DNA from 2 places in the Pseudomonas paraeruginosa genome. Region 1 is predicted to be linked to the other one. Evidence: predicted binding sites of a transcription regulator. Region 1 holds the regulator's gene; the other holds the start of a gene.

Region 1 (11,767 bases):
TCAGGTTCAGCGCGGACAGAAAAAAATCACACCGTGGTCGAATATATCGACATTTGCGCAGTCATAGCGCGGAGGGCGGATAACCACGGCGTAACAGCGCGTTACAGCCGCCGCGCCATCGTTCGCGCGCCGCCGACCGGGTTCGCTGCACGGTTGGTGTAAGCCGGGCACGCTTTCCCGTTATAATCCCGCCTTTCATCCAGGCGCCACATTCGTTGAACATGAGCCAGAACCTCGATTTCATCCATTCCGCCCAGCGCACCATCGGCCTCGAGCGCGACGCGGTAGACAGCCTGCTGGCGCGGATTGGCGACGATTTCGTCAGGGCCTGCGAACTGCTGCTGGCCGGCAAGGGCCGGGTCGTCGTGGTCGGCATGGGCAAGTCCGGCCACATCGGCAAGAAGATCGCCGCGACCCTGGCCAGCACCGGCACCCCGTCCTTCTTCGTGCATCCGGCCGAAGCCAGCCATGGCGACATGGGCATGATCACCGAGGACGACGTGGTCCTCGCCCTGTCCAATTCGGGCTCCACCGCGGAAATCGTCACCCTGCTGCCGCTGATCAAGCGCCTGGGCATCACCCTGATCAGCATGACCGGCAACCCCGAATCGCCGCTGGCCAAGGCCGCGGAGGTCAACCTGGACGCCAGCGTCGGCCAGGAAGCCTGCCCGCTGAACCTGGCGCCGACCTCTTCCACCACCGTCTCCCTGGTGCTCGGCGACGCCCTGGCGATTGCCCTGCTCGAGGCCCGCGGCTTCACCGCCGAGGACTTCGCCTTTTCCCATCCGGGAGGTGCGCTGGGCCGGCGCCTGCTGCTGAAGGTGGAAAACGTCATGCACGTCGGCGAAGAACTGCCACAGGTATTGCTCGGCACTTCGCTGACCGGCGCGCTGATGGAGATGACCCGCAAGGGCCTGGGCATGACCGTGGTGCTCGACGAACACGGCAAGCTCGCCGGCATATTCACCGATGGCGACCTGCGCCGCGCGCTGGACCGGGGCGTCGACGTGCGCCAGGTCACCATCGACCAGGTGATGACCGTCCACGGCAAGACCGTCCGCGCCGAGATCCTCGCCGCGGAAGCCCTGAAGATCATGGAAGACAACAAGATCGGCGCACTGGTGGTGGTCGACGCGGACGACCGTCCGGTCGGAGCCCTGAACATGCACGACCTGTTGCGCGCAGGAGTGATGTAATGAGCGATACCCAATCGGCCATGGAACTCTCGGCCCGGGCCCGCCAGGTGCGCCTGGCGATTTTCGACGTCGATGGCGTGCTGACCGACGGCAAGCTGTATTTCCTCGTCGACGGCAGCGAGTTCAAGACCTTCAACACCCTCGACGGCCACGGCATCAAGATGCTGATCGCCTCCGGCGTGCGCACCGCCATCATCACCGGCCGCGACACCCCGGTGGTCGAGCGCCGCGCGCGCAACCTGGGCATCCAGCATCTCTACCAGGGCCGGGAAGACAAGCTCGCGGTGCTCGACGAACTGCTCGGCGAACTCGGGCTAGGCTATGAGCAGGTCGCCTACCTGGGCGACGACCTGCCCGACCTGCCGGTTATCCGCCGCGTCGGCCTCGGCATGGCGGTGGCCAGCGCCGACCCGTTCGTCCGCCAGCACGCCCACGGAGTCACCGCGACCCGCGGCGGGGAAGGCGCGGCCCGGGAGTTCTGCGAACTGATCATGCGCGCCCAGGGCACGCTCGAAGCCGCCCAGAGCGCCTACCTGTAGAGCCGACCATGCCGAAAACACTGCAACAGAAACTGCTGCTCGCCCTGATCGCCCTGCTGTTGATCGTCGCGGGCTATTACTGGAACGTCGGACTTGAACTGTTCAACGAACAGCCAGCCCGGCCCGGCCAGGACAACACCATCGACTACTACGCCGAGAACGCCCACAGCCTGCAATACCAGGAGAACGGCAGCCTCGACTACGAGATGACGGCGGTGAAGCTGGAACACCAGAAGGCCACCGACATCACCTTCGTCACCACCCCCGATCTGCTGCTGTTCCGCGGCAACGTGCAGCCCTGGCATATCCAGAGCGCCCGCGCCGAAGTCGGGCCGAAAGGCAAGGAAGTCGAACTGATCGACGACGTGCGCGTCGCGCGCACCGATGCCAAGGGCCAGCCAAGCATCCTCACCACCACCCGGCTGACCGTATTCCCCGACAAGAATTATGCACAGACCGAGCAAGCCGTTAAAATCGACGCGGCCAATGGAGTGACGACGGCTGTTGGAATGAAAGCGTATCTGAAAGACAGCCGGATGCACCTGCTGTCCAACGTAAGAGGTCAGCATGAGGTTCGTTAACACCCTCCCCCTTGTATTCGGTCTGACTGCCGTCCTCGGCAGTTCCCTGGCATGGGCCCTGCCCTCGGATCGCGAGCAACCGATCCGCGTCCAGGCCGACAGCGCCGAACTGGATGACAAGCAAGGCGTCGCGGTCTACCGCGGCGATGTCGTGGTGACCCAGGGCAGCACCAGGCTGACCGGTAACACCGTGACCCTGAAACGGGACAAGAACGGCGACGTCGAGGTGGTGACCTCGGTCGGCAGGCCCGCCTACTACGAGCAGAAGCCCGCGCCTGACAAGGACGTGACCAAGGCCTACGGCCTGACCATCCAGTACTTCGTCACGCAGAACCGGGTCGTGCTGATCGACCAGGCCAAGGTGATCCAGGAAGGCAACACCTTCGAAGGCGAGAAGATCGTCTACGACACCCAGCGCCAGATCGTCAACGCCGGCCGCGCCACCGGTTCCCAGGTGACCAGTCCGCGCCCGCGCATCGACATGGTCATCCAGCCGAAGAAAAAGGCCCAGTAATGGCAACGCTCAGAGCCCAGCACCTGGCCAAAAGCTATAAAGGCCGGCAAGTCGTCCGCGACGTCAGCATGTCCATCGATAGCGGGCAGATCGTCGGCCTCCTCGGCCCGAACGGTGCCGGCAAGACCACCTGCTTCTACATGATCGTCGGCCTGGTGCAGGCCGACCAGGGCGTGGTCCGCATCGACGAGCAGAACGTCACCCACCTGCCGATGCACGGGCGGGCGCGCGCCGGTATCGGCTACCTGCCGCAGGAGGCCTCGATCTTCCGCAAGCTGTCGGTGTCCGACAACATCATGGCGATCCTCGAGACCCGCAGCGACCTCGATCGCAACGGACGCAAGGACGCCCTGGAAGGCTTGCTGCAGGAGTTCCACATCCACCATATCCGCGACAACCTCGGCATGAGCCTGTCCGGCGGCGAGCGACGCCGGGTGGAAATCGCCCGGGCCCTGGCCAGCGCGCCGAAGTTCATCCTCCTCGACGAACCCTTCGCCGGCGTGGACCCGATATCGGTCGGCGACATCAAGCAGATCATCCATCACCTGAAGGCAAAGGGTATCGGCATCCTCATCACCGACCACAACGTCCGCGAGACCCTGGACATCTGCGAAACGGCGTATATCGTCAATGATGGGCAGTTGATCGCGGAAGGCGATGCCGAGAGCATCCTCGCCAACGACCTGGTCAAGGAAGTCTACCTGGGGCACGAGTTCCGCCTCTGAAGAAATCTCCTACCGTGCCCTCCGGCCCTGCCGGAGCGGTTTCGCACGTCCCCGGTTTTTACGGGTAGAGGTGTCGCCACGGGCGGATGATTTATTCGGAGCAACCCTAGGCAAAGTACGAAAATTCAGGCATATAATTTGCTTCCTGGCGGTGCCGCCACCTCGGCACCCGTAGTAGTGGATGGTGCCATCCGGTACCAGCGAATAAGGTACTAAGCCCTCAGCCATGAAACCATCGCTAGTCCTCAAGATGGGCCAGCAGCTGACGATGACGCCTCAGCTGCAACAGGCCATACGCCTCCTCCAGCTCTCCACCCTGGACCTCCAGCAGGAAATCCAGGAAGCGCTGGAATCCAATCCCATGCTCGAACGCCAGGAAGACGGCGACGATTTCGACGGCAGCGACCCGCTCGCCGATGGCGCCGAACAGGCAACCAGCGCGCCGCAGGAGAGCGCCCTCCAGGAAAGCACCACGCCCAGCGTAGAAAGCCTCGACGACGACCAGTGGAGCGAGCGCATCCCCAGCGAACTGCCGGTGGATACCGCCTGGGAGGACATCTACCAGACCAGCGCCAGCAGCCTGCCCAGCAGCGACGACGACGAATGGGACTTCACCGCGCGCACCAGCAGCGGCGAGAGCCTGCACAGCCACCTGCTCTGGCAGGTGAACCTGGCGCCGATGTCGGACACCGACCGCATGATCGCGGTGACCATCATCGACAGCATCAACAATGACGGCTATCTGGAGGAGTCCCTCGAGGAGATCCTCGCCGCCCTCGATCCGGAGCTGGACGTCGAGCTCGACGAAGTCGAAGTCGTGCTGCGCCGCATCCAGCAGTTGGAGCCCGCCGGCATCGGCGCCCGCAACCTGCGCGAGTGCCTGTTGCTGCAACTGCGCCAGCTGCCACCCGCCACGCCCTGGCTGGACGAAGCCCTGCGCCTGGTTTCCGACTACCTCGACCTGCTCGGCGGCCGCGACTACGGCCAGTTGATGCGGCGCATGAAGCTCAAGGAAGACGAGTTGCGCCTGGTCATCGAGTTGATCCAGTGCCTGCATCCACGGCCCGGCTCGCAGATCGAGTCGAGCGAGGCCGAATACATCGTCCCGGACGTCATCGTGCGCAAGGACAACGAGCGCTGGCTGGTGGAACTGAACCAGGAGGCGATGCCACGCCTGCGTGTCAACGCCACCTATGCCGGCATGGTCCGCCGTGCCGACAGCAGTGCCGACAATACCTTCATGCGCAACCAGTTGCAGGAAGCGCGCTGGTTCATCAAGAGCCTGCAGAGCCGCAACGAGACCCTGATGAAGGTGGCGACGCAGATCGTCGAACACCAGCGTGGCTTTCTCGACTACGGCGAGGAAGCCATGAAGCCGCTGGTCCTGCACGACATCGCCGAAGCGGTGGGCATGCACGAGTCGACCATTTCGCGGGTCACCACGCAGAAGTACATGCATACGCCGCGCGGTATTTTCGAGCTGAAATATTTCTTTTCAAGTCACGTCAGCACCGCCGAAGGCGGGGAATGCTCGTCCACCGCGATCCGCGCGATCATCAAGAAACTGGTGGCCGCGGAAAATGCGAAAAAGCCATTGAGCGACAGCAAGATCGCTGGTTTACTGGAGGCACAGGGCATTCAAGTGGCTCGCCGCACCGTCGCCAAGTACCGCGAATCCCTGGGCATAGCCCCTTCGAGCGAGCGCAAGCGACTGGTGTGACGTTGATCCACGCCAAGGTGTTCCGGAGGCAGGTTGCTAACCTGCCACTTACACACGGGCAACAAGGAGAACGCGGTATGCAAGTCAACATCAGTGGCCATCAACTGGATGTGACCGACGCCCTGCGCGACTATGTCGGCGAGAAACTGAGCCGTCTGGAGCGCCATTTCGACAAGATCACCAATGTGCAGGTGATCATGGAGGTCGAGAAACTGAAGCAGAAGATCGAAGCCACCCTGCGCGTCGCCGGTGGCGAGATCGTGGCCAATGCGGAACATGAGGACATGTACGCGGCCATCGACCTGCTGATCGACAAACTCGACCGTCAACTGATCAAACACAAAGAGAAGTACCTCGAACGGCAGCAAGGCGTAGGCGCCCGCTGATCTCCCCTCCCCTATGATCCGACTTGAGCAAATCCTGACCCCCGGCCGTTCCCTCGTGAACGTGCCGGGCGGCAGCAAGAAACGCGTCCTCGAACAAATCGCCAACCTGGTAGCCAGGGAGCTGCCGGAATTCGACGCCCAGGACATCTTCGAAAACCTGGTGGCCCGGGAAAAGCTCGGCTCCACTGGCTTCGGCAATGGCATCGCCATTCCACACTGCCGCCTGGCCGGCTGCCAGAGCCCGATCAGCGCCGTGCTGCATCTGGATGCCCCGGTGGACTTCGACGCGCTGGACGGCGCGCCGGTCGACCTGGTCTTCGTCCTCCTGGTACCGGAGGCCGCGACCGAAGAACACCTCGAACTGCTCCGGCAGATCGCCGCCATGCTCGACCGTGCCGACGTACGCGAGCGCCTGCGCAGCGCTCCCAGTGCCGAAGCGCTTTATCAGATCGTGGTAGACGTACAGAACGGGCAATGACATGCGCCTGATCATCGTCAGTGGCCGCTCGGGGTCGGGCAAGAGCACCGCCCTGAACGTCCTCGAAGACAACGGCTTCTATTGCATCGACAACCTGCCCGCCAGCCTGCTTCCCGACCTGGCGCAACGCGCGCTGCTGCACACCGAGCTGCTGCACCCGCAGGTCGCGGTATCGATCGACGCACGCAACCTGCCCAGCCAGTTGCAACGCTTCCCCGAGCTGCTGCAGGAAGTGCGCGACAACCATATCAACTGCGACGTGCTGTACCTCGACGCCGACGACGAAACGCTGCTCAAGCGTTTCTCGGAAACCCGTCGACGCCATCCCCTGACCACCGATACCCGTTCGCTGGCCGAAGCCATCGGCGACGAGAGCCAGCTGCTCGGACCGATCGCCGACCTCGCCGACCTAAAGCTGGACACCACCAGCCTCAACCTCTACCAGCTGCGCGACACCATCAAGCTGCGCCTGCTGAACAAGCCGGAGCCGGGAACAGCGTTCCTCGTCGAGTCCTTCGGCTTCAAGCGCGGCATGCCGGTCGACGCCGACCTGGTGTTCGACGTGCGCTGCCTGCCGAACCCCTACTGGAAGCCCGAGCTGCGCGACCATTCGGGGCTGGAGCCGGAAGTCAGGGAGTACCTGGCCGCCCAGCCGGACGTCGAGGAGATGTACCAGGATATCGTCGGCTACCTGAACAAATGGCTGCCGCGCTTCGCCGCCAGTAACCGCTCATATGTGACAGTTGCGATCGGCTGTACCGGCGGCCACCATCGCTCGGTCTACCTCGCCGAACGGATTGGCGCTGCACTCAGGGAATCCCTGAAGAACGTGCAGATCCGCCACCGCGATCTCAACAGCTAGCCCATAACAAGAAGGACAGACTCCCCACGATGCCCGCCCTCGAGATCACCATCATCAACAAGCTCGGCCTGCATGCCCGCGCCGCGGCCAAGTTCGTCGGCGTCGCGGGACGCTATCCCTGCCAGGTCCGCGTCGGCCGCCAGGCGGACAGCTGTGTCGACGGCAAGAGCATCATGGCCGTGATGATGCTGGCCGCCGGCAAGGGCACCAGCCTGCACCTGCATACCGAGGGCGAGCAGGAGGACGAAGCGCTGAACGCACTGGTCGAACTGATCAACAACCGCTTCGACGAAGGCGAATAGCCTCTCTTCCGCCACTGAAGAAAAAAGCCGCCAACTGGCGGCTTTTTCGTTTCTTCCCTTCCGCTCGGCAACTAGCCCAGCGCGGTATCCAGCACCATCATCAGGCAGAAACCGAACACCAGGCCCAGCGTGGCCTCGGCGGCATGCCCCTGGCGATGGGACTCGGGAATGATCTCGTGGGTGACCACGAAGAGCATTGCCCCCGCCGCCGCCGCAAGGCCCCAGGGCAGGAGCAGCGCGGAGAGACCGACGAGCCAGGCGCAGAGCACGGCGAACAGCGGCTCGACCAGGCCAGACGCGGCGCCGACCAGCATCGCCTTGAACCGCGACATGCCGACCCCGGCCAGCACCAGCGCCACCACCAGCCCTTCCGGCACGTCCTGCAGGGCGATGCCCAGGGCCAGGCCGTTGGCCTCGTCCAGGCCGGCCCCGGCCGAGACGCCAACCGCCATGCCTTCAGGGATGTTGTGCAGGACGATCGCCGTGACGAACAGCAGGATGCGCGGAGGGATCCCGCCGGACAGGGGCGCGCCCTCGCGGCCGGGATGCACGTCCGGCATCAGCCGACCGAGGACGAACAGCCCCATGACGCCCAGGGCCAGGCCGAAGCTGACCAGGAAACCGGCGCCGAACCTGGAGTAGCCGAGGTCGCCGGCCGCGGAAAGCGCCGGCATGATCAGCGAAAAGGCCGTCGCCGACAGCATCACCCCGGCGCCGAATCCCAGCAGCGCATCCGACAGGCGCGCCGGCATGGTCCTTACCACCAGCACCGGCATCGCCCCGAGAGCGGTACCGAAGGCGCACAGCAGGCCGCCCTTCAGCGCCAGCACGACGGGTGCCGGGAGGTTGAGTTCGGCCAGCAACAGCGCGTGGCGACCGAGCAGATAGCCGCCACCGATGAATATCAGCAGGCCAAGCAGGTTGCGCAGGGGCCGGGCATGGCCCTCGGCGATGCTATGCAGCAAGGCTTTCATCGCACCTCCGCGACACGGGCCACACCAGGGCAGCGCCGCAGCCGCGCCCGCCCTCCTTCACGGACATCAGCGGGCCAGAGCCTGCGCATAGCGACGCGCGACCTCTCGCCAGTCGATCACGTTGTAGAACGCGCCGATGTATTCCGGGCGGCGGTTCTGGTACTTCAGGTAATAGGCATGTTCCCAGACATCCAGGCCGAGGATCGGCGTGTTGCCGTTCATCAGCGGGCTGTCCTGGTTACCGCTGCTTTCCACCAGCAGCCTGCCCTGCGGGGTCACGCTGAGCCAGGCCCAGCCGCTGCCGAAGCGGGTCAGCGCGGCCTTGGTGAAGGCCTCCCTGAACGCTTCGAAGCCGCCGAGTTCCTGGTCGATGGCCCGCGCCAGATCTCCCTCCGGATGGCCACCACCCTCGGGCGACATCACCGTCCAGAACAGCGAATGGTTGGCATGCCCGCCACCGTTGTTGATTACCGCCGTGCGCAGGTTCTCCGGCAGCCCGGCCAGTTGCAGCAGCAGGCTTTCCACCGGCTGCCCGGCGTAGGGCGTGCCTTCCAGCGCGGCGTTCAGGTTGTTCACGTAGGTCTGGTGGTGCTTGCTGTGGTGAATCTCCATGGTCAGCGCATCGATGTGCGGTTCCAGGGCATCGTAGGCATAGGGCAAGGGTGGCAAGGCATGCGGCATGGAAACTCTCCGTCAGTGATAGCGAAGTGAGGGGGGCGGAGCGAGGAACTCGGGGCGGACTTCCGCATTCGGCGGTCCCTTGAGCAGGCGCTCGGTGCGTGGATAGGCGCCGTGCTCGCCGATGAACGACAGCAGTTCGACATAGGTACGCCGGCTATGATGCTGGGCCGCCAGGCGCAGGGCCTGCGGCAGCTTCTGGTCGGCGCTGACCCGCAGCAGGCGCTCGTGGCAGGCACAGAGGTACTCGGCGGTCTCCTCCGGCTGCTCCAGTTGCAGATGCAGGTCGGCCAGGTTGTGATGGGAGATGACGAACGCCATCACCGCCTCGTCCGGATCGCCCCAGCGCTCCAGCAGGACCTGGGCCAGCGCCAGGGCGTGGAGATAGTGCTCGCGCGCATCGATCAATGCGCCGGTGACGAAGCAGCGGTTGCCCTGTTCGATCGTACGTTGCCAATGACGCATGGCCGGGACCTCCAGTACTGGGGCGGCCTCAGAGGCCGCCGGCCGTGAGTTTCTCCGGATCGAGCAGCGCCTCCAGGCGCGCGCGGTCCAGGTCGGTGTTTTCCAGTGCCACATCGATGATCGGCCGGCCTTCGCGATAGGTCTGCTTGGCGATCTCCGCGGCCTTCTGGTAACCGATGATCGGATTCAACGCGGTGACCAGGATCGGATTGCGCGCCAGCGCCTCGCCGAGCCTGCCCTGGTTGACCTTGAAGCTGGCGATGGCCTTGTCCGCCAGCAGGCGGCTGGCATTGGCCAGCAGCTGGATGCTGTGCAGCAGGTTGTCGGCCACCAGCGGCAGCATCACGTTCAGTTCGAAGTTGCCCGACTGGCCGGCGACGGCGATGGCGGCGTCGTTGCCGATCACCTGGGCGGCGACCATGGCGGTGGCCTCGGGGATCACCGGGTTGACCTTGCCGGGCATGATCGAGGAACCCGGCTGCAACGCTTCCAGCTCGATCTCGCCGAGCCCGGCGAGCGGGCCGGAGTTCATCCAGCGCAGATCGTTGGCCAGCTTCATCAGTGTCACGGCGAGGGTCTTCAGTTGGCCGGACGCGGCGACTGCGGTGTCCTGCGAACCGATCAGGGCGAAGAAGTCGTCGCCGGGACGGAACGCCAGGCCGGTCAGGTCGTTCAGCTCCTGGCTGAAGCGCTCGGCGAACTGCGGATGGGCGTTGATCCCGGTTCCCACCGCGGTGCCGCCCTGGGCCAGTTGCTGCAAGGCCGGCAACACGCCCTCGATATGTCCGGCGGCCTGCCGGACCTGCTGCGCCCAGCCGCCGAGCACCTGGCTCATGCGCACCGGCATGGCGTCCATCAGGTGGGTGCGCCCGGTTTTCACGTAAGCGTGCACTTCGCCGGCCTTGCGCTCGATGGTCTGCTCCAGGTGGCGCAACGCCGGCAGCAGGCGTTCGCCGATCTCGAGGGCGGCGCTGATGTGGATGGTCGACGGGATGATGTCGTTGCTACTCTGCCCGCGATTCACATGGTCGTTCGGATCGACCTTATCGCCCAGGCGCCGGCTGGCCAGGGTCGCCACCACTTCGTTGGCATTCATGTTGGAACTGGTGCCGGAGCCGGTCTGGAACACGTCCACCGGGAAGTGCTGCATGAAATCTTCCTGGAGCAATTGCAGGCAGGCCTCGGCGATCGCCTCGCCCATCGGTGCGTCCAGTTGCTGCAAGGAGACGTTGGCCCGCGCCGCTGCGGCCTTGGCCAGCAGCAGGGCACGGACGAAGGCCTGCGGCATGCGCTGGCCGCTGACCGGGAAGTTGTTCACCGCGCGCTGGGTCTGGGCGCCATAGAGGGCGGTCGCCGGGACCGCCAGTTCGCCCATGCTGTCGCGTTCGATGCGGGTATCAGTCATCTTGGTTTCCTTGTTGCGGATGATCGAAGCTCATCGACGGCACCAGGTCTTGCCTGGCCATCCGTACCGAGAGCTGGCGCAGCCGGCGACGCTGGCTGCCGTTGGTGGTCAGTCGCTGCAGTTCGCAGAGGGGCCGGTAGGCGTAGTCGAGACAGAGGCTGCGCCAGTGCCAGGGCAATGCCGGATCGCGGCCGGTAGCGAGCAGGAGGTTGTAGGTCTTCTCGAACAGTGGCCAGGCGGCCATGCCTTCCCAGCCGGCGAGATAGCGAGCCTCGCCGAAGTACTGGTCGAGCAGGCGCGGTTCGTCGGGAGCGAGCGCGCAGCGGATCTGCATGCCCAGCCAGTACCAGTGATCCAGTGCTTCCGGGTCGTGCGTCTCGACGGACATGGCAACCTCACTAGACGATAATGAGATTGATTATTGTTTTCTTCTTTCCAAAACACAAGCCATGGGGCCGATAGAACCCGGCAATCGATCAGGCACAAAGCAAAACGCCAGCGACAGGCGCTGGCGTTCGGAAGAAGCTGGGGCGGGGGGTCAGCGGCCGGCAACCATCATCGACTCGACCAGCACCGAACCGGTGTGCAGGTTGCCGCGTCCCTCCACGTCCTTGCCGATCGCGACGATGCGGCGGAACAGGTCGCGCAGGTTGGCGGCGATGGTGACTTCCTGCACCGGGAACTGGATCTCGCCGTTCTCCACCCAGTAGCCGGCAGCGCCACGGGAGTAGTCGCCGGTCACCAGGTTGACCCCCTGCCCCATCAACTCGGTGACCAGCAGGCCGCGCCCCATGCGTCGCAGCAGGGCGGCCTGGTCCTCGTCGCCATGGCTGACGAAGAGGTTGTGCACGCCACCGGCGTTGGCTGTGCTCGGCAGGCCGAGCTTGCGCCCGGAGTAGGTACCCAGCACATAGGAGACCAGCTCGCCGCTCTCCACGAAGG
Region 2 (11,767 bases), 770 kb from region 1:
TCGTCGTCGACGATCCAGACGGTCTCTGATCGGCTCATGGTCAATGCACTCCTTGTTCCAGGGGCAGGAACAGACTGAACACGGTATGGCCGGGGTGGCTCTCGCATTCAATCAGCCCCTGGTGCTGGCTGATGATGTTCTGGGCGATGGCCAGGCCGAGTCCGGTACCGTCCGGGCGGCCGCTGACCATGGGGTAGAAGATGGTTTCCTGGAGCTCGGCGGGAATGCCCGGGCCGTTGTCGATGATCTCCACCTTGCACACCAGGCGGTGCCGCGTGTGGCCGATGGTGAACTGGCGCAGGGTGCGGCTGCGCAGGGTGATGCGACCCAGGCGCAGGTCGTTCTGCCCGGCGATCGCCTGCATGGCGTTGCGTACCATGTTGAGCACGGCCTGGATCATTTGCTCGCGGTCGAGCAGCAGGTCGGGGATGCTCGGGTCGTAGTCGCGGACCAGGGTGATGCTGCCCTGGCTTTCCGCCTCCACCAGGCTGCTGACCCGTTCCAGCACCTCGTGGATATTGGTCGGCGCCAGGTTCGGCAGTTTGTTCGAGCCGAGCATGCGGTCGACCAGATTCCGCAGTCGGTCGGCTTCCTCGATGATGACGTTGGTGTAGTCCTTCAGCGATTCTTCCGGCAGTTCCCGGGACAACAACTGCGCCGCGCCGCGGATGCCGCCGAGCGGGTTCTTGATCTCGTGGGCCAGGCCGCGCACCAGCAGCTTGGTGGTCTCCTGCTTGGACAACTGCGCCTCTTCGCGGGTGATCCGCATCAGCCGGTCGCGCGGATGGACTTCGAGCAGCAGCAGGGTCTCGTTGCGGTTGAGGATCGGGGTCACCGCATAGTCCACCGTGATGCTGATCCCGCTGATCGAGGTCAGGGTGGCTTCGCGCTTGGTGAACGGGTGCGCCTGTTCCACCGCCTGGCGCAGCGAGTTCAGGGCTTCCGGCGACTCGGTGAACAGCTCGCTGATGAATTGCCCGTGGCTGCGCTGGCCGCTGACGGCGAGGAGCATCTCCGCCGCCGGGTTCATGTACTCCAGGCGCAGCTCGCCATCGAGCAGGATCACCGCGGTGGTCAGGTTGTCGAGCAGCAGTCGGTGCAGGGTATCGGTCGGCATGGCGGGCAGCTGTTCCAAGGTTGGGCAGGAAAATGCAAAAAGCAAACCAGGCGCCGAAAAGGCGCGTTTTTTCTGCCGAGGCGCTGGCTAGAGGTGCGCCGGGAAGGTTTTCGGCGACCAGCGGTGACCCGAAATGGGGACAGTATAGAAAGTGGTGCGGGTATTCGCACCAATCTGGTGCATTGGCGTGGCAAGCGGCGTTTTCGCCAGGACAGCCTGGGAAAAAACCGGAAAATCCTGCCCACGGCGATGCGGGCAGGGAAAGTTCGGCTAGCGTGCTGCCGGCTGTACCGCACTGACCAGCGGCGTATCGAACTCCTGCAGGGGCTGGGCGGCGATGCTCACCCGGTGCAGGTGGAACGGCTGGCTCGGCGTGCTTTCCACGGTCATGCCGTCGGCATCGATGATTTCCACTGCGACCTGGTGGGTGCCGCGATCGAGGTTCTTCAACGGGAACACCGGGCTGCGTCCCGGCGTCCCGGCAGGCTTGCCGTCGAGCAGCAGGCGATAGCGATGGCCGGGCAGCAGCGCCGGCTCGCTGGTGACGGTGACGATGACGTCGCCGCTGTTCTCGCGCAGGGTCGCGTCCGGCTCGGGGAAGAGGATACGCAGCAACTGGTAGGCTGGCGGCTTCACCTCGATCGGCGCCGCGGGCGGGCGATAGCGGATGCCCGGCGGCGCCACGCTGTTGCTCGGCGCCAGCTCGACGCGCTGGGCCTTGCGCCCGCTGGGCGGCTGGTCGGTGTAGACGCGGTTGCCCTCGGCGTCGATGTAGGTATAGACCCCCGCCTGCGCGGCACAGGCCAGGCACAGCAGGACGGCGGCGAGAAGGCGCGGGATCACCGCTTCTTCCCCAGGTGCACGCGCTGCACGGTGAAGCTGACCGGCGGGCTGGCCTGCAGCACCCGCTCGCCGTTGAGCACCTGTACCGCCAGGCTGTGGTCGCCGCGGTCGATCTCATGCAGGGTGAAGCGCGTACCGCTGCTCGGCGTGCCGTAGGGCTTGCCGTCCAGCACCAGTTGCAGCTGGTGCCCGCTGCGCAGGGCCGGGCGGATGCTGACGCTGACGTTGAAGGTGCCGTTGTTGGCGCGCAGCGCCTCTTCCGTGGGCAGGTCGCTGAGGGCGAGGATCTCGTAGGCGGCGGAGGCCTCGCCGCCGACGGGCGTTGCGTCGGCCGGGGCCTTGGCCGGCGTGTCGATGCCCACGGTATTGGTCGGCTGCAGTTCCACGGTCTGCGCCTGCACGCCGTCCGGCGGCTGGTTGGTGAACACCTTGTTGCCGTTGGCGTCGGTGTATTGGTAGATCTGCGCCCCGGCCGGCAGGGCGGCGGCCAGGAGCAGGCAACTGATGATCAGGCGCATGGACGGTCTCCGGGTGAACCTGCCAAGCGTTGCACCGCATCGGCGCGCTGGCAAGCCGTGCATTGTGCGGCATGCGGGTATTCGAAGGTGTGCGCTGGGGCACGTTGGCGGTCGCTGTGCCTTCGGCTGCGGCCAGGTTCGTCTCAGCCGGCGCTGGTGGACGAACCCTCGTTGCGCCAGAGTGTCTGTGCCTGCGCCGCCGGCCGGCGGACCCGTTCGAAACGGCGGGCTCGCGGCTTGTATGATGCGGCTGTTTCGCTTTCTCACTGGGGACTGCCTTTCTCGTGCCGATCATCACCCTGTTCTCCCTTCGCTCCCGCGCCCTGGCTGGCATGCTGCTGTGCCTCTGCCTCGCCCTGTTCTATTCGCCGCCCGGCGCGGCGGCCCTGCCGAACCCGCTGGCGGGTTCCTCCGGTGGCGAAAAGGTCAGCGATGCGCAGTTGGAGCAATCGCTGAACCAGGTGATCCAGACCCTGGAGAACGACAGGCAGCGCGCCGATCTGTTGAAAAAGCTGAAACAGCTGCGCGACGTCACCAAGAAGGGCAAGGAAAGCGAAGGCGGGGTGCTGGGCCTGATCGGCGATACCCTGACCAGCCTGGAAAAGCAGTTCCAGGGCGCGAACAGCCCGGTGGCGCTGTGGGGCAACCAGTTCCAGCTGGCGCGCGCCGAGCTGGAGGAGCGCTTCCCCAGCTGGCGCGACCTGCCGTCGATGGTCTTCGACTTCTCGGTGGTGATCCTGCTCTGGGCCTGCCTGGCCAGCGCGCTGCTCTGGCTCAGCCGCCGGATGCGCGCGCGCTTCGGCTTGTCCGCCGAGCTGCCGCAGCATCCGAAGACCCGCGACCTGCTGCTGTTCGCCCTGCGCAAGCTGGGGCCCTGGCTGGTGGCGTTCTTCATCACCCTGTACCTGTCGGTGGTGCTGCCGGACTCGCTGAGCAAGACCCTGGCGATGGTCATGGCCTATGTGCTGGTCTGCGGCACGCTGTTCTCCGCGCTGTGCGTGATCTCCCTCTCGCTGCTCAGCGGCCCGCATCGCCAGCGCGCCCTGGATATCCTGCGGCGCCAGGCGTTCCGTCCGCTGTGGCTGATCGGCAGCCTCGCCGCGCTGGGCGAGGTGGCTCACGATCCGCGGCTGATCGCCGGGCTCGGCGAACACACCTCGGTCTGCCTGAGCACCCTGGCCAACGCCAGCGCGGCACTGTTCACCGCGCTGTTCGTGATGCGCTTCCGCCGGCCGATCGCTCACCTGATCCGCAACCAGCCGCTGGAGCGTCGCCTCAAGCGCCGCAGCCTGCATGACCTGGTGCAGCTGGTCGGTTCGCTGTGGTTCGTGCCGGTGCTGGTGCTGGTGGGGATTTCCCTGTTCGCCACCTTCGTCTCCGCCGGCGACAGCAGCTCGGCCCTGCGTCGGGCGCTGGTCTGCGCGCTGCTGGCGGTGGTGGCGATGACCGTGATCGGCCTGATCCGCCGGCGCTCCGGCCGGGTCGGCGCCGGCCCGCGGCGCAGCGCGCCGTATATCGAGCAGTTGCAGAGCTTCGGCTATACCCTGCTGCACATTTTCGTGGTGCTGTTCTTCATCGAGGTTTCCCTGCGTGTCTGGGGCATGTCGCTGATCCGCTATGCGGAGGGCGACGGCGAGCAGATCAGCATGAAGGTGGTCAGTTTCGGCACCACCCTGCTGGTCGCCTGGCTGATCTGGATCCTCGCCGACACCGCGATCCAGCACAGCCTCGGCCTGGGCGGCAAGAGCCGGCCGAACACCCGCGCGCTGACCATGCTGCCGCTGATCCGCAACGTGCTGTTCGCCACCATCGCGGTGATCGCCCTGATCGTCGCCCTGGCCAACATGGGCATGAACGTCACCCCGCTGCTGGCCGGTGCCGGCGTGATCGGCCTGGCCATCGGCTTCGGCGCGCAGTCGCTGGTGGCCGACCTGATCACCGGCCTGTTCATCATCATCGAGGACTCGCTGTCGATCGACGACTACGTCGACGTCGGCGGCCACCTGGGCACGGTCGAGGGCCTGACCATCCGCACCGTGCGCCTGCGCGACCTGGACGGCGTGGTGCATACCATCCCGTTCAGCGAGATCAAGAGCATCAAGAACTACTCGCGCCAGTTCGGCTACGCGATGTTCCGCTGGCCGGTGCCGGCGAGCATGCCGATCGACGACGCGGTGGCGCTGGTGCGCGAGGTGGCGATGGAGCTGCGCAGCGACCCGGCGGTCTACCGCAACCTGTGGTCGCCGATGGAATTGCAGGGCGTGGAGAGCTTCGACAACGGCCAGGCGGTCCTGCGCTTCCGTTTCAAGACCGCGCCGATCAAGCAGTGGGAAGTCCAGCGGGCGTTCAACCTGCGCCTGCGCCGGCGCCTCGACCAGGCCGGCCTGGAATTGTCGATGCCGCGCCTCAACGTGCAGTTGAGCCGGGCGCCCAGGGCGAGGTCCGCGGAGCCGGACGAGCAGGGCGCGCCGGCGGACGGCGGCATCTAGCACTGCAGGGTGATCCGGCAGATGCGACGCAGGTCGCGGTCGTGGATATCGCGGCATTCGGTGCCGGCCTGGGCGGGCAGGCTGAGGACGGCGGCGAGCAGGAGCCAGAGCGAGTGACGCATGGACGGTCCTCGTCCTCGGGGCGGGGAACGCGGCAAGTCTAAATGCGGTGGCCCATAAAAAAGGCCTCCCGAAGGAGGCCTCAAGAGGGTGACTCGTTGTTATAGGAAACGGTGGGTCAGACGCTGTAGTACAGGTCGTATTCCAGCGGGTGCACGAAGGTGCGCACCTTGATCTCTTCTTCGCTCTTCAGCTCGATATAGGCATCGATGAACTCGTCGGTGAACACGCCGCCCTTGGTCAGGAACGCGCGGCCCTTGTCGAGCTCTTCCAGCGCCTCTTTCAGGCTGCCGCAAACCTGCGGGATTTCCTTCGCCTCTTCCGGCGGCAGGTCGTACAGGTTCTTGTCGGCGGCATCGCCGGGGTGGATCTTGTTCTGGATGCCGTCCAGGCCGGCCATCAGCAGCGCGGCGAAGGCCAGGTAGGGGTTGGCTGCCGGGTCCGGGAAGCGCGCTTCGATACGGCGGGCCTTCGGGCTGGAGACGTACGGGATGCGGATCGAGGCGGAGCGGTTGCGCGCCGAGTAGGCCAGCATCACCGGGGCTTCGAAGCCCGGGACCAGGCGCTTGTAGGAGTTGGTCGAGGGGTTGGTGAAGCCGTTCAGGGCCTTGCCGTGCTTGATGATGCCGCCGATGAAGTACAGGGCTGTCTCGGACAGGCCGGCATAGCCTTCGCCGGCGAAGGTGTTCTTGCCGTCCTTGGAGATCGACATGTGCACGTGCATGCCCGAGCCGTTGTCGCCGTACAGCGGCTTCGGCATGAAGGTCACGGTCTTGCCGTAGGCGTCGGCGACGTTATGCACGCAGTACTTCAGGGTCTGCACTTCGTCGGCCTTGGCGACCAGGGTGTTGAACTTCACGCCGATCTCGTTCTGGCCGGCGGTAGCCACTTCGTGGTGGTGGACTTCGACCACCAGGCCCATTTCTTCCAGGGCGTTGCACATGGCGGTGCGGATTTCATGGTCGTGGTCGACCGGCGGTACCGGGAAGTAGCCGCCCTTCACGCCCGGGCGATGGCCCTTGTTGCCGGACTCGATGTCGGCGTCGGTGTTCCAGGAAGCCTGCTCGGAGAAGATCTTGAACATCGAGCCGGAGATGTCGGACTTGAACTTCACTTCGTCGAAGATGAAGAACTCCGGTTCCGGGCCGACGAACACGGTGTCGCCGATGCCGGTGGACTTCAGGTACTCCTCGGCGCGCTTGGCGATGTTGCGCGGGTCGCGCTCGTAGCCTTGCATGGTGCTCGGCTCGATGATGTCGCAGACCAGGATCAGGGTCGGTTCTTCGGTGAACGGATCGAGGACGGCGGTGCTGTCGTCCGGCATCAGGATCATGTCGGAGGCTTCGATGCCTTTCCAGCCGGCGATGGAGGAGCCGTCGAACATCTTGCCGGCTTCGAAGAACTCATCGTCCAGCGCGTCGCGAGCCGGCATGGTGACGTGTTGCTGCTTGCCCTTGGTATCGGTGAAGCGCAGGTCTACCCACTTCACGTCATGGTCTTTGATCAGTTGGTGCGACTTGTACGACATGCTGTCCTCCAGGAGGGATTAGAGCTGGGAGCTTTTTTCTGTGCCCCAGTATCGGGTGATGCCGGCCGGAATACTCCGCCAGGGCAACCTGCCTCACAAGTGAGCAAGTTGCGTGCCAGTGCACGGAAACGGGCAGGGCCTCATGGTTGGCGGGGTCGGACCTGCTTTTGCACGGCTCTGCGGGTTTCGCCTGCACCGTTATGGTGCTCCATGTTGGTGCATCATTCCATTTTGGTGCACTGAAAATAACTACGCATATTTCTGCTCAATACATGAGCAATTTCGGATATAATTTCGCCCCTTTTTTTCCGTCGCCCCGCGCGTTCGCGTCCCCCGCATGAAACTCATCGTCAAGACCTTCCAGGAAATCACCATCAAGAGCCGGCCGGTGCGCAAGCGCTTCATCCGGCAACTGGCGAAGAACATCCGCGCGGTGCTGCGCGACCTGGATCCGGAACTGAAGGTCGAGGGCGAGTGGGACAATCTCGAAGTGGAGACCGCCGTGCTCGACGCCAGGGTCCGGCGCGAGATGATCGAGCGCCTGACCTGCACCCCGGGCATCGGTCATTTCCTCGAGGTCCACGAGTATCCGCTGGGCGATTTCGACGACATCCTCGCCAAGTGCAAGGTGCACTTCGGCGACCAGCTGGCCGGCAAGATGTTCGCCGTGCGCTGCAAGCGCGCCGGCAAGCACGCGTTCACCTCGATGGAGGTGGAGCGCTACGTCGGCAGCGGCCTGCGCCGCGAATGCGGGGCCGCCGGGATCGACCTGAAGCAGCCGGAAGTCGAGGTGCGGATGGAAATCCGCCTCGACCGCCTGTTCGTCATCCATCGCCAGCATCCGGGCCTGGGCGGCTATCCGCTGGGCGCGCTGGAGCAGGTGCTGGTGCTGATGTCCGGCGGCTTCGACTCGACCGTGGCGGCCTACCAGATGATGCGCCGCGGGATGATCAGCCACTTCGTGTTCTTCAACCTCGGCGGCCGCGCCCACGAACTCGGGGTGATGGAAGTCGCCCACTACCTGTGGGAGAAATACGGCCGCTCGCAGCGCGTGCTGTTCGTCAGCGTGCCGTTCGAGGAAGTGGTCGGCGAGATCCTCACCAAGGTCGACGACAGCTACATGGGCGTGACCCTCAAGCGCATGATGCTGCGCGCCGCCAGCCGCGTGGCCGAGCGCCTGGGGCTGGACGCGCTGGTGACCGGCGAGGCGATCTCCCAGGTGTCCAGCCAGACCCTGCCGAATCTCTCGGTGATCGACCGGGTCACCGATACCCTGGTGTTGCGTCCGCTGATCGTCAGCCACAAGCAGGACATCATCGACACCGCCCGGCAGATCGGCACCGCCGAGTTCGCCCGACACATGCCGGAATACTGCGGGGTGATCTCGGTGAACCCGACCACCCAGGCCAAGCCCTACCGCGTCGAGCACGAGGAATCGAAGTTCGACATGGCGGTGCTCGAACGCGCCCTGGAGCGCGCCACCCAGCGCACCGTCGACCGGGTCATCGACGAACTCGGCCAGGACCTTTCGGTGGAAGAGGTGGCCGAGGTGCTGCCCGGTCAGATTGTCATCGACATCCGCCATCCTGACGCCCAGGAAGACGAACCCCTGGCGCTGGAAGGCGTCGAAGTCCAGGCGCTGCCGTTCTACGCGATCAACAGCCGCTTCAAGGAACTGGACGCGAACCGCCAGTACCTCCTGTATTGCGACAAAGGGGTGATGAGCCGCCTGCATGCCCATCACCTGCTCAACGAGGGCACATCAATGTGCGTGTTTATCGTCCGGCTTAAGCAGCCGGGCTTGTTCGGCGGCAGCATCCGCCACCGTCCTCCCGACACGTCCGCCGCCTAGGCCGATGCCCGCCCTTCGGCGCGCCGGCCGGACCGGGGCAGCGTCCGCCCGCTGCCCGCCCCTTAATTGAAGAAGCATGTCGTGTCGGACGCCGCCCTGTCCGACCCCCACCACCGCCGCGAAGCCGCGCTTCGGGCGTCAAACGAGACAAGACTTGTGATCGAAAATCTGCGCAACATCGCCATCATCGCCCACGTCGACCATGGCAAGACCACCCTGGTGGACAAGCTGCTGAAGCTGTCCGGCACCCTCGACCGCAAGGAAGCGGAAAGCGAGCGGGTGATGGACTCCAACGACCAGGAAAAAGAGCGTGGCATCACCATCCTGGCGAAGAACACCGCGATCAAGTGGAACGGCTACAACATCAACATCGTCGATACCCCCGGCCACGCCGACTTCGGCGGCGAGGTGGAGCGCGTGATGTCGATGGTCGACTCCGTGCTGCTGGTGGTCGACGCCCAGGACGGCCCCATGCCGCAGACCCGCTTCGTGACCCAGAAGGCGTTCAAGGCCGGCCTGCGTCCGATCGTGGTGGTGAACAAGATCGACCGTCCGGGCGCGCGTCCGGACTGGGTCATCGACCAGATCTTCGACCTGTTCGACAACCTCGGCGCCACCGACGAGCAACTCGACTTCCCGATCGTCTACGCCAGCGCCCTGAACGGCATCGCCGGCCTCGACCACGAGAAGATGGACGACAACATGGACGCGCTGTTCCAGGCGATCATCGACCACGTCCCGGCACCGGTGGTGGACACCGAGGGTTCGTTCCAGATGCAGATCTCGCAGCTGGACTACAACAGCTTCCTCGGCGTGATCGGTATCGGTCGCATCACCCGCGGCAAGGTCAAGTCCAACACCCCGGTGGTAGCGATCAGCGACGACGGCAGCAAGCGCAACGGCCGCATCCTGAAGATCATGGGCCACCATGGCCTGCAGCGCGTCGAGGTGGCCGAGGCGGAAGCCGGCGACATCGTCTGCGTCAGCGGCATGGAGGAGCTGTTCATCTCCGACACCCTGTGCGACCCGCAGAACGTCGAGGCGCTGCCGCCGCTGACCGTCGACCAGCCGACCGTGAGCATGACCTTCCAGGTCAACGACTCGCCGTTCGCCGGCCGCGAAGGCAAGTTCGTCACCAGCCGCAACATCAAGGAGCGCCTGGAGAAGGAACTGCTGCACAACGTGGCGCTGCGCGTCGAGCAGGGCGACAGCCCGGAGAAGTTCAAGGTTTCCGGCCGCGGCGAGCTGCACCTGTCGGTTCTGATCGAGACCATGCGCCGCGAAGGCTTCGAGCTGGCCGTGGGCCGCCCGGAAGTGGTGATCATCGAGAAGGACGGCGTGAAGCAGGAACCCTACGAGAACGTCTCCATCGACATCGAGGAGCAGCACCAGGGCCCGGTGATGGAACAGATGGGCCTGCGCAAGGGCGACATGACCAACATGATCCCCGACGGCAAGGGTCGCCTGCGCCTGGAATACGTGATCCCGGCCCGTGGCCTGATCGGTTTCCGCAACGCCTTCCTGACCATGACCTCGGGCACCGGCATCCTGACCTCGACCTTCGACCACTACGGTCCGGTCAAGGCCGGCGACGTCGCCCACCGCCAGAACGGCGTGCTGGTCTCCATGGCTACCGGTACCGCGCTGACCTACTCCCTGGAAACCCTGCAGGACCGCGGCAAGCTGTTCCTCTCCCCGGGCGACGAAGTCTACGAAGGCCAGCTGGCCGGCATCCACAGCCGCGACAACGACCTGGTGATCAACCCGACCAAGGCCAAGAAGCTCGACAACATGCGCGCTTCCGGCAAGGACGAGACCATCCAGCTGACCCCGGCGCTGAAGTTCACCCTCGAGCAGGCCCTGGAGTTCATCGATGAAGACGAGCTGGTGGAAGTGACGCCGAAGTCGATCCGCCTGCGCAAGAAACTGCTCAACGAGAACGATCGCAAGCGCTACGAGCGCAGCAAGGTCTAAACCGTTGCCGTACCGGCGCGCCGCAACGGCGCGCCTCGCGGCCGGCAGGCGGGGCAGGGGTGCCCGGCCTGCCGGCCGTTTTGCTATGCGCCGGGGACTTTCCGGCGTGGCTTGATGGTTCCCGCGGCAGCCGCCCGCAGCAGGCGGCGGAACGTCGGACAGGCCATGTGCTCGCGTGCCGGGCAGCCCGCGGCATGCCGCAGGCCGTCGCGCATGGCGGTGAGGCGGCGGATCGTCCGGTCCAGTTCGTCGGCCTTGGCCGCCAGCGTCTCGCGGTCGATCCGCAACGTACCGTCGGCTGCGCTCATGCCGGCGATCTCGTCCAGCGACAACCCCGCGGCGCGGCCCAGCCCGATCAGCGCCAGGCGCTCCAGTACACCTGCATCGAAGCGCCGGCGCAGGCCGTGGCGGCCGCTGGAGGCGATCAGCCCCCTTTCCTCGTAGTAACGCAGGGTCGAGGCCGGTACCCCGGAACGCCGCGCGACCTCGCCTATGTCCAGTTGCCGCATGCCCTTGACCTCAAGTCGACTTGAAGTGGAAGACTAGCGTTTCGGCACCTGGGCCGTGACGAAATACAGACGAGGTGAACCTCATGTGGGACGAACGCTATGCCGCCGAAGAGTATGTCTACGGAACCGAACCCAACGCTTTCCTGAAAGAGCATGCGCAGCGGCTGGCCGGGCCGGTGCTGAGCGTCGCCGAGGGCGAGGGGCGCAACGCGGTGTTCCTCGCTTCGCTGGGCCTGGAGGTGCTTGGCGTGGACGGTTCCGCCGTCGGCCTGGCCAAGGCGCGCCGGCTGGCCGAGGCGAAAGGCGTGTCGATCGACACCCTGGTGGTCGACCTGGCGGACTACGAACCGCCGGCAGCGGCGTTCGGCGCGGTGGTGTCGATCTTCGCGCACCTGCCCGGTCGGTTGCGCGGCAGACTCAACCGCCTGCTGGAACGTGCGCTGCGGCCGGGCGGTATCTTCCTGCTGGAGGCCTATCGGCCGGAGCAGCTCGGTCGCGGCACCGGCGGCCCGGCGGATGTCGACATGCTGGTGAGCCGCGCGGCGCTGGAGGCGGAGCTGCCGAATTGCGAGGTGCTGCTGGCGCGGGAGATCGAGCGCGAGGTGGTCGAGGGTCGTTTCCACACCGGCGCGGCCTGTGTGGTCCAGTTCATCGCCAGGAAGAGGTAGCTCGCCACGGGGCGGGCGTCGGAATGCGTCGAATGTCGGGAATGCGGGCTGTATACTCCCGGCGCGGGTTCCGGCCTGGCAGGATGGCCAGGCCAGGTATCAGTGGATCGTGGTACCTAATTGATCAAGGATTCGACGCATGCAATGGA

What was found. Region 1 encodes sigma-54, which starts transcription at its own class of promoters, with help from an activator protein. Its sites were predicted from a motif close to ANTGGCATNNANNTTGCTNT; they were not measured.
Region 2: a site for sigma-54 is predicted at 6,716-6,735, ahead of glnA (glutamate--ammonia ligase). Genes of this name have one in related genera too.

What each region holds. Positions count from the first base shown of each region.
Region 1 is NZ_CP020560.1:4,836,237-4,848,003, forward strand. It holds gene kdsD (arabinose-5-phosphate isomerase KdsD) at 216-1,196, shown strand; gene B7D75_RS22935 (KdsC family phosphatase) at 1,196-1,735, shown strand; gene lptC (LPS export ABC transporter periplasmic protein LptC) at 1,744-2,316, shown strand; gene lptA (lipopolysaccharide transport periplasmic protein LptA) at 2,303-2,830, shown strand; gene lptB (LPS export ABC transporter ATP-binding protein) at 2,830-3,555, shown strand; gene B7D75_RS22955 (RNA polymerase factor sigma-54) at 3,782-5,275, shown strand; gene hpf (ribosome hibernation-promoting factor, HPF/YfiA family) at 5,353-5,661, shown strand; gene ptsN (PTS IIA-like nitrogen regulatory protein PtsN) at 5,675-6,139, shown strand; gene rapZ (RNase adapter RapZ) at 6,141-7,001, shown strand; gene B7D75_RS22975 (HPr family phosphocarrier protein) at 7,031-7,303, shown strand; gene B7D75_RS22980 (ZIP family metal transporter) at 7,375-8,277, opposite strand; gene B7D75_RS22985 (superoxide dismutase) at 8,344-8,958, opposite strand; gene B7D75_RS22990 (hypothetical protein) at 8,971-9,420, opposite strand; gene fumC (class II fumarate hydratase FumC) at 9,449-10,825, opposite strand; gene B7D75_RS23000 (hypothetical protein) at 10,818-11,213, opposite strand; gene pmbA (metalloprotease PmbA) at 11,364-11,767, opposite strand, start outside.
Region 2 is NZ_CP020560.1:5,603,980-5,615,746, reverse strand. It holds gene ntrC (two-component system response regulator NtrC) at 1-38, opposite strand, end outside; gene ntrB (two-component system sensor histidine kinase NtrB) at 41-1,117, opposite strand; gene B7D75_RS26535 (DUF4124 domain-containing protein) at 1,388-1,960, opposite strand; gene B7D75_RS26530 (DUF4124 domain-containing protein) at 1,957-2,478, opposite strand; gene B7D75_RS26525 (mechanosensitive ion channel family protein) at 2,763-4,967, shown strand; gene B7D75_RS29970 (hypothetical protein) at 4,964-5,089, opposite strand; gene glnA (glutamate--ammonia ligase) at 5,206-6,615, opposite strand; partial or broken gene thiI (tRNA uracil 4-sulfurtransferase ThiI) at 6,953-8,406, shown strand; gene typA (translational GTPase TypA) at 8,624-10,441, shown strand; gene B7D75_RS26500 (helix-turn-helix domain-containing protein) at 10,525-10,950, opposite strand; gene B7D75_RS26495 (SAM-dependent methyltransferase) at 11,034-11,618, shown strand; gene B7D75_RS26490 (DUF2339 domain-containing protein) at 11,758-11,767, shown strand, end outside.